2 regions of the Amycolatopsis sp. NPDC001319 genome follow, and region 1 is predicted to be linked to the other one. Evidence: riboswitches for the same ligand, from Rfam matches in the RefSeq annotation. Region 1 holds a riboswitch; the other holds the start of a gene.

What was found. A riboswitch is a leader RNA that binds a small molecule or an ion and turns the genes downstream of it on or off. The one in region 1 is predicted to bind thiamine pyrophosphate.
Region 2: linked by a shared signal. The riboswitch ahead of thiO (glycine oxidase ThiO) and the one ahead of ACFY1H_RS36765 (thiamine ABC transporter substrate-binding protein) in region 1 are both predicted to bind thiamine pyrophosphate.

What each region holds. Positions count from the first base shown of each region.
Region 1 is NZ_JBIAWY010000011.1:284,769-288,247, forward strand. Features, by position in the region: gene ACFY1H_RS36750 (putative T7SS-secreted protein) at 1-474, opposite strand, end outside; gene ACFY1H_RS36755 (hypothetical protein) at 471-677, opposite strand; gene ACFY1H_RS36760 (4a-hydroxytetrahydrobiopterin dehydratase) at 1,238-1,516, opposite strand; TPP riboswitch at 1,550-1,665, shown strand; gene ACFY1H_RS36765 (thiamine ABC transporter substrate-binding protein) at 1,683-2,741, shown strand; gene ACFY1H_RS36770 (ABC transporter permease) at 2,717-3,479, shown strand, end outside.
Region 2 is NZ_JBIAWY010000007.1:83,275-86,753, reverse strand. Features, by position in the region: gene ACFY1H_RS26770 (thiazole synthase) at 1-342, opposite strand, end outside; gene thiS (sulfur carrier protein ThiS) at 345-545, opposite strand; gene thiO (glycine oxidase ThiO) at 545-1,630, opposite strand; TPP riboswitch at 1,625-1,730, opposite strand; gene thiE (thiamine phosphate synthase) at 1,761-2,426, shown strand; gene ACFY1H_RS26750 (hypothetical protein) at 2,423-3,211, opposite strand; gene ACFY1H_RS26745 (threonine/serine dehydratase) at 3,366-3,479, shown strand, end outside.

The DNA of each region.
Region 1 (3,479 bases):
GCGGAGATCGTCCACCCTGGCCCAAGCGGAGTTCGCCGCGCTGATCTTGTCCGCCGCCTCGTTGTGCATCGTGGCGTTGTCAGGCTGTTGCAGAGCAAGGTCGCGGGCGGACTCGGCTGCGGAGTTCTTCGCCTCGGCGTCCCCGAGAGCTTTCCGGCACTCCTCCTCCAGCTGCTTTGCTTTCTGCTGGTGCGCGTCGAGCCGGTCGGACCAATCGGCAAGGGCTTTGCCCGCCAGCGTCAGCGATTTCTGGCCCCTGTCGAGGTATTCGGGTAGCTGGTCGAGCTTGCCGGCGAACGCTTCGGCGGCGTCGCCGGTCCAGACGTCTTTCTTGTCCTGGATGGATTTCAGCACGTTGTAGGCTTCGTCCGTGTAGGTGGCGGTGTCCTTGATCTGCCTGGCCAGTTCACGAACTGTGCTGACATTGCCGCGCGCCGGGTCGAACCGGAGAGCCGGGTAGTCGGCGTCGCTCATCCGGCGGTCGCCTCTTCGACCTTGGCGGCCATGCGCTGGAGTGAGCTCTTGAGGCCTTCTTCAAGTTCGGCATAACCCTGGACCGCGTTGTCGAGGCCTCCCTTGATGCCGGTGACGGCTTCCTTGATCTTCTTCAGCCCGCCGGACCAGTCCGAGGTGAAGTCGGCACACGCTTCGTCGAGGTCGTCCCTCGGGCTTCGCAATGTCCAGTCCTGCCTCGTCGGCGGGCGTCAGCGGCCGACGAAAGAACCACCTTAGCCAAAACTGGGCGTTTCGGGTGCTGATTCGCCGGGTCTGGTGAAGGTGCGGACCGAATTCACGAAATCGGGGGGCGGAGTACCTCTTCGAGGCGGCCCGATGTTCGTCGGGCGCCGCGTGCTTCGGAGAGTGAAAAGAAGCGCTCAGCCCAGCAGGCCGAGCACCACCAAAGCCGCCAGCGTGAACGACGTCGCGAACAGCGTGATCCAGGCGCGCTGGGTGGCGGAGAGGGCAGTGGGCGAGTTGTTCATCGCGGGTCCTAGCGGGGCGGGGTGGGCGGATTCCGCTGGGATAGCGCGCTGATCAAGGGTGGTGTTACGGCCTGTGGTCGAGATCACGATGGGCGCGGAAAGTGCGCCACAGGACCGCGGCGGCGGAGGCCACCATCAGGGTGAACGCGGTGGTGCCGACGATGATCGCCTGGGTCATGAAAGTCCCCTCCGTGGAAGTGCGTACGAAGAGGGGACGTGTCAGCCCGCGGGAGGTGTCGCCGGGGTCGGGCAGATCACAGGGAGTCGATCTGGGCCGCGAGGGCGAAGTCCTTCGAGGTGAGGCCGCCCGCGGAGTGGGTGGAGAGGGTGAGCGTCACGGTGCGCCAGCGGATGTCGATGTCCGGGTGGTGGTCGGCGGCTTCGGCGAGGTAGCCGACGCGGACCACGAAGGTCACGGCGTCCGGGAAGGACGGGAGGTCGACCGTACGGGTGATGGAGTCGCCGGAACGGCGCCAGTCGGGGACGGTGGCCAGGGCCGATGAGATCTCGGAGTCGCTCAGTAGTTGCGCCATGTGTCCAATGGTGAACCCGTTTGGGCTACGCTGCACGGTTGCCACGGGAGTCCGGTGCAGCCGGGCTGAGAGGCGGGTGCCCGAGACCCGCGACCGTTCGCACCTGATTCCGGATCATGCCGGCGCAGGGAGGGCTGCTCTCCCCGCATCGGCGCAAGGAGGGCAGATGATTCCGCGGACCGCACGCACGGTGCTGGGCCTGGCCACGGTCACGGCGCTGGCGAGCGCGTGCTCGCTGTCCGGCGGCAGCTCGGGCGGCGACGCCCAGCAGACCCCGACGGTCACGCTCGTCACGCACGACTCGTTCGTCGCGCCGCAGGACGTGCTGGACGCGTTCCAGCGGCAGTCCGGGATCAAGCTCAAGATCCTCAAATCGGGCGACGCGGGGGAGCTCACCAACAAACTGGTGCTCACCAAGGCCAACCCGATCGGCGACGTGGCGTTCGGCGTCGACAACACGTTCGCCTCGCGCGCGCTGGGCGAGGGCGTGTTCCAGGCGTACACGAGCCCCGAGGCCGACCGCGGGCCGCAGCGGTACTCCGCGGATCCGCAGCACCGCCTGAGCGCCGTGGACGTCGGCGACGTCTGCGTCAACATCGACCCCGCCTACTTCGCGAGCAAGCACCTGCCCGAACCCAAGACCTACGACGACCTCGCCGACCCGAAGTACAAGGACCTCACCGTCGCCGAGAGCCCCGCTACGGCGTCGCCCGGGCTGGCGTTCCTGCTGGGCACCGTGGCGAAGTACGGCGAGCAGGGCTGGCACGACTACTGGGCCAAGCTCAAGGCCAACGGCGTCAAGGTCGACAGCGGCTGGGAAGAGGCCTACACCAAGGACTTCTCCGGCTCCTCGGGCAAGGGCCCGCGCCCGATCGTGGTCTCGTATGCGTCCTCGCCGGCCGCCGAGATCGGCGACGACGGCAAGCCGCGCACCAAGGCGCTGCTCGACACGTGCTTCCGCCAGATCGAGTACGCCGGCGTCCTCGCCGGCACCAAGCAGGTGCCGCAGGCCCAGAAGGTGGTCGACTTCCTGCTGTCGCAGCAGTTCCAGACGACGGTCGCGGCCAACATGTACGTCTACCCGGCCCGCGAGGGCGTCGACCTGCCCGCCGGCTGGGCCGCGGCCGCGCCGCTGCCCCAGGACCCCGCGACTCTGCCCGCCGACCAGATCCAGGCCGGCCGTGAGAAGTGGATCGGTGAATGGCGCTCGCTCATGGGCGCGTAACGCCGGCGCAGACCGCGCGCACGGCGGGCCTGGCGCTGCTCGGCCTGCTGCCCGTCGCGTTCCTGGTCGTGTTCTTCGCGTGGCCGGTCGTCGCGATCCTCGGCCGCGGCTTCTCGGCCGGCGGCGTGGACACGGTCCTGGCCGACGCGCAGACGTGGCAGCTCGCCGCGTTCACGCTGGTCAGCGCCGCCGCGTCGACAGTCGTCGCCGTGGTCGCGGGGCTGCCGGTGGCCTACGTGCTCGCGCGCGTGAAGCTGCCGGGTGTCGGGCTGGCGCGCACGCTGGTGCTGGTGCCGTTCGTGCTGCCCACGGTGGTCGTCGGGCTCGCGTTCCGCGCGCTGTGGCCCGACGGCGGTGTGCTGCCGCTGGTGCTGGCCAACGCGTTTTTCAACGTCGCCGTGGTCGCCCGGACCGTCGCCGGGCTGTGGAGCCACCTCGACCCGCGTGCGACCGAAGCCGCCCGCGCGCTGGGCGCCTCGCCGTGGCGGGCCTTCCGCACGGTGACGCTGCCCGCGCTCGGCCCGGCCGTCGCGTCGGCCGCGGCGGTCGTCTTTCTCTTCTGCGCCACCAGTTTCGGCGTGGTGCTCATCCTCGGCGGCGGCCGCTACCGCACGCTCGAGACCGAGATCTACCTGCGCACGGTCGACCTGCTCGACCTCTCCGGAGCGGCCGCGCTGTCGCTCATCCAGTTCGCCGCCGTCCTCGCCGCCCTCGCGCTGGGCGCGATCGCCCGGCGCC
Region 2 (3,479 bases), on a different contig from region 1:
GGTTTCGAACGGGTCGGGCAGCAGGGTGCGGTCGTCGGCGTGGACCTCGAGCTTGATGAGGTCCGTGTCGAGCGCTTCGCGGGCCAGCTGGGCGGTGAGCACGGCCTCCGCGGCGGTGCGGCAGCCGGCGGTGTTGGGCAGCAGCTTGATCCCGAGGCGCCGCACGAGACCGAGCACGCCGGTGCCGCCGTCGGCGTCGGCCTTGCGCATGGCGACGGTCGTCAGCTCGGTGCCCGACGCGATCAGCGCGCGTTCCAGCACCGACAGGTTCCCGGCACCACCGGTCCCGATGATCAGCCTCGACGACAGCTTGTGTTCGCCGATGACCAGCGCGTCGTCCATCGTCAGCCTCCCTGCACCGCGGTCAGCACGTCGATGTTCGCGCCCTTCGGCACCACCGACGCCTCCCACTCGCCCCGGCGCACGACCTCGCCGTTCACCGCGACGGCCACGCCCTGGCGGGTCACGTCGAGCGCGTCGAGCACCTCGGACACGGTGGCGCCGTCGGGGAACTCGCGCCAGCTCCCGTTGACCTTGATCTCCATCAGACTCGCTCCTTCTCCAGCAAACGGGCGGGCGCGGCCGCCCCGATCTCGTCCGGCGGCGCCTCGCCCGCCAGCCAGGCGACCACGGCGTCGGCGGTCACGGGGGCCATCAGCAGGCCGTTGCGGTGGTGGCCCGTCGCCGCGTACACGCCTTCGCCGAGCTCCCCGATGTACGGCAGCGCGTCGCGGCTCCCCGCGCGCAGCCCGGCGGCGATCTCGACGAGCTCGTACTCCGTGATGCCCGGCAGGATCCGTTCGGCGCCTTCGAGCAGCTCCCGCACGCCACGCGCGGTCACGGCCTCGTCGAAGCCCGCTTCGTACTGCGTCGCGCCCAGAACCAGCTCGCCGTCGGCGCGCGGCACGAGGTAGATCGGCCGGCCCTCGACCATCGCGCGCACCGTGTACGGCGGAGGCGGCAGACAGCCTCGTCGCGGCCGCAGCCGCAGGATCTCGCCCTTGAGCGGCCGCACGGCGTCGGCCAGCAGCGGGTGCAACGCGCCCGTCCACGCGCCGGCGGCCAGCACAGTGCGAGTGTCCGGACCGGTCACGTCGTCGAGCGAAGCAATCCGTGAGGTGGAGAACTCGACCCCGCGCTTCGAGCACGCCGCCAGCAGCGCCGTCAGCAGCTTCCGGTTGTCGACGGCCAGGTCACCCGGCACGTGGAGCCCGCTGCGCACCGCACCCAGGCCCGGCGCGAGCCGCCGCGCCGCCCGCCCGGTGAGCCGCTCGACGTCGCGACCCAGCGACGTCAGGTACTCGGCGAGGATGTCGAGGTGCCCGGCGTCGGCGCTGTCGAACGCGACCACGATCGTCCCGTGTTCGGCCAGCCCCGGGTCCGTGCCCTCCGCGGCGAGGTCACGCGCGAACGCCGGCCAGCGCCGCAGCGACTCCTCGCCCAGACTGAGCACGTGCTCCTCACCCGGCCACGCCTCCGTGACGGGCGCCAGCATGCCGCCGGCCACCCAGGACGCGCCGCGCGCGGGTGCCGGATCGACCACCGTGACGCGGTGGCCGCGAGCCGCCGCGCGCCAAGCCGCGGACAGGCCGATGACACCGCCGCCGACGACGGTGAGGTTCTCGCTCATGGGAATCACGCTCCCTGCGCCGGCATGACCCGGATCAGGTTCCACGGTCGGAGCGGCAGCTCCCTCTCAGCCCGTGCCTCGGGCTCCCGTGCGGACCACCCCACTCTAGTGCGCGGGTAACGTCCCCGCCATGCCCGCCCTGACCGGATCACAGATCCGCACCCGCCTGGCCGATTCGCGGCTGTACCTGTGCACCGACGCCCGCTCGTCGCGCGGCGACCTCGCCGAGTTCGTCGACGCGGCGCTGGCCGGCGGCGTCGACATCGTGCAGTTGCGCGACAAGACGAACGGCGCCCCGCTCGAGGCCGCGCAGGAGATCGCGGCACTCGAGGTGCTCGCCGAAGCGTGCGCGCGCCACGGTGCGCTGCTGTCGGTGAACGACCGCGCCGACGTCGCCCTCGCCGTGGGCGCCGACGTGCTGCACCTGGGCCAGGACGACATCCCCGTGCCGCTCGCGCGCCGCATCCTCGGCGACGACGTGGTGATCGGCCGCTCCACGCACTCGCCTCAGCAGGCTACGGCGGCGGCCGCCGAGGACGGCGTGGACTACTTCTGCACCGGCCCGTGCTGGCCGACGCCGACCAAGCCCGGCCGGTACGCGCCGGGCCTGGACCTCGTCCGGTCCACGGCCGAAACCGGTACCGACCGGCCGTGGTTCGCGATCGGCGGCATCGACACCGAGCGGCTGCCGGAGGTGCTGGCGGCCGGCGCGACGCGGATCGTCGTGGTCCGTGCGATCACCGACGCCGAGGACCCGAAGGCGGCCGCGCAGGCGCTGAAGTCCCGGCTCGGTTAGGGGGTCGGCGTCGCCGAACCCGCCTTCGTCTGCGGCGCGCTGGGCGTGGTCGACGCCGCCCCGCCCGTGCTCGACGGCGGCGGAGCGCTGTCCGAGCTGCTCGAAGACGTCGGGCTTTCGCTCGTCGACGTGCTCGACGACGAGGACGACGGCGGCGGGGTGTTCGACTCGGTCTCGCTGGGCGGCGGGCTGTTCTGCGACGTCGTGGGCGGGCTGTCGTCCTGCCGCTGCTGCTGGGTCGTGTCTGGGGTGCCCGGTTTGAAGAGTCCAGGCCCGACGTTCCCGCCCGAGGCCAGGTCCGCCCCCACGGCCACGGCGATCGCGATAGCCGTGGCGATCACGCTCGTCCCGATGATCAACGGCCAGCGCAGCTTCCGCAGCTTGTCACCGAAGGATTCCTCCGGCTCCGGCTGCTCGGTGAGCTTCGAGATCCGCACCGTCGGCATCTCCGACGGGTCGAGCGGCAGCAGCACGGTGGGCATCTGCGCCGGATCGTCCACCGGCGACAGCCCGGACTTGCTCCCCTTGCGCTGCCCGGCGGTCACGAGCGCCGCGCGCGCCTTCAGCGCGGCCTCGCGCGTGCGCTGCAGCGAACGCAGGTACAGCTCGGCGCCGACCGTGGTGATCACGCTCGCCACCCCGGCCCCCACCACGGTGCCCGCCACGCCCAGCGTCGAGCCCAGCAACGCGGCCGTGACGGCGGCCAGTGCCGTCGCCACCACCTGTGCTGGGCGGAAACTCTTCTTCTCGCCCTGCTCCGACGTCTTTTCCTGCTGCTGACTCATGATCCCGATCTACTAGTGCCCGGCCACTTCCCCCGCGGTGTTCAACGAGTAAGGCGCGCGAGGAACTCCCCGCGTTGCCCATCCGTGAGCGAGGACACGTTGACCGTCCACAATGGATGGACTATGGCTCACATTTTCCTGACATACTCACCACATGCGATTGGTGACGATCTCCGATATCGAGGCCGCGGCAAAGCGGGTAGCCGACCACGCCGTGCGCACGCCGCTGCTGCGCCAGCACTGGGCCGAAGGCGAACTGTGGCTCAAA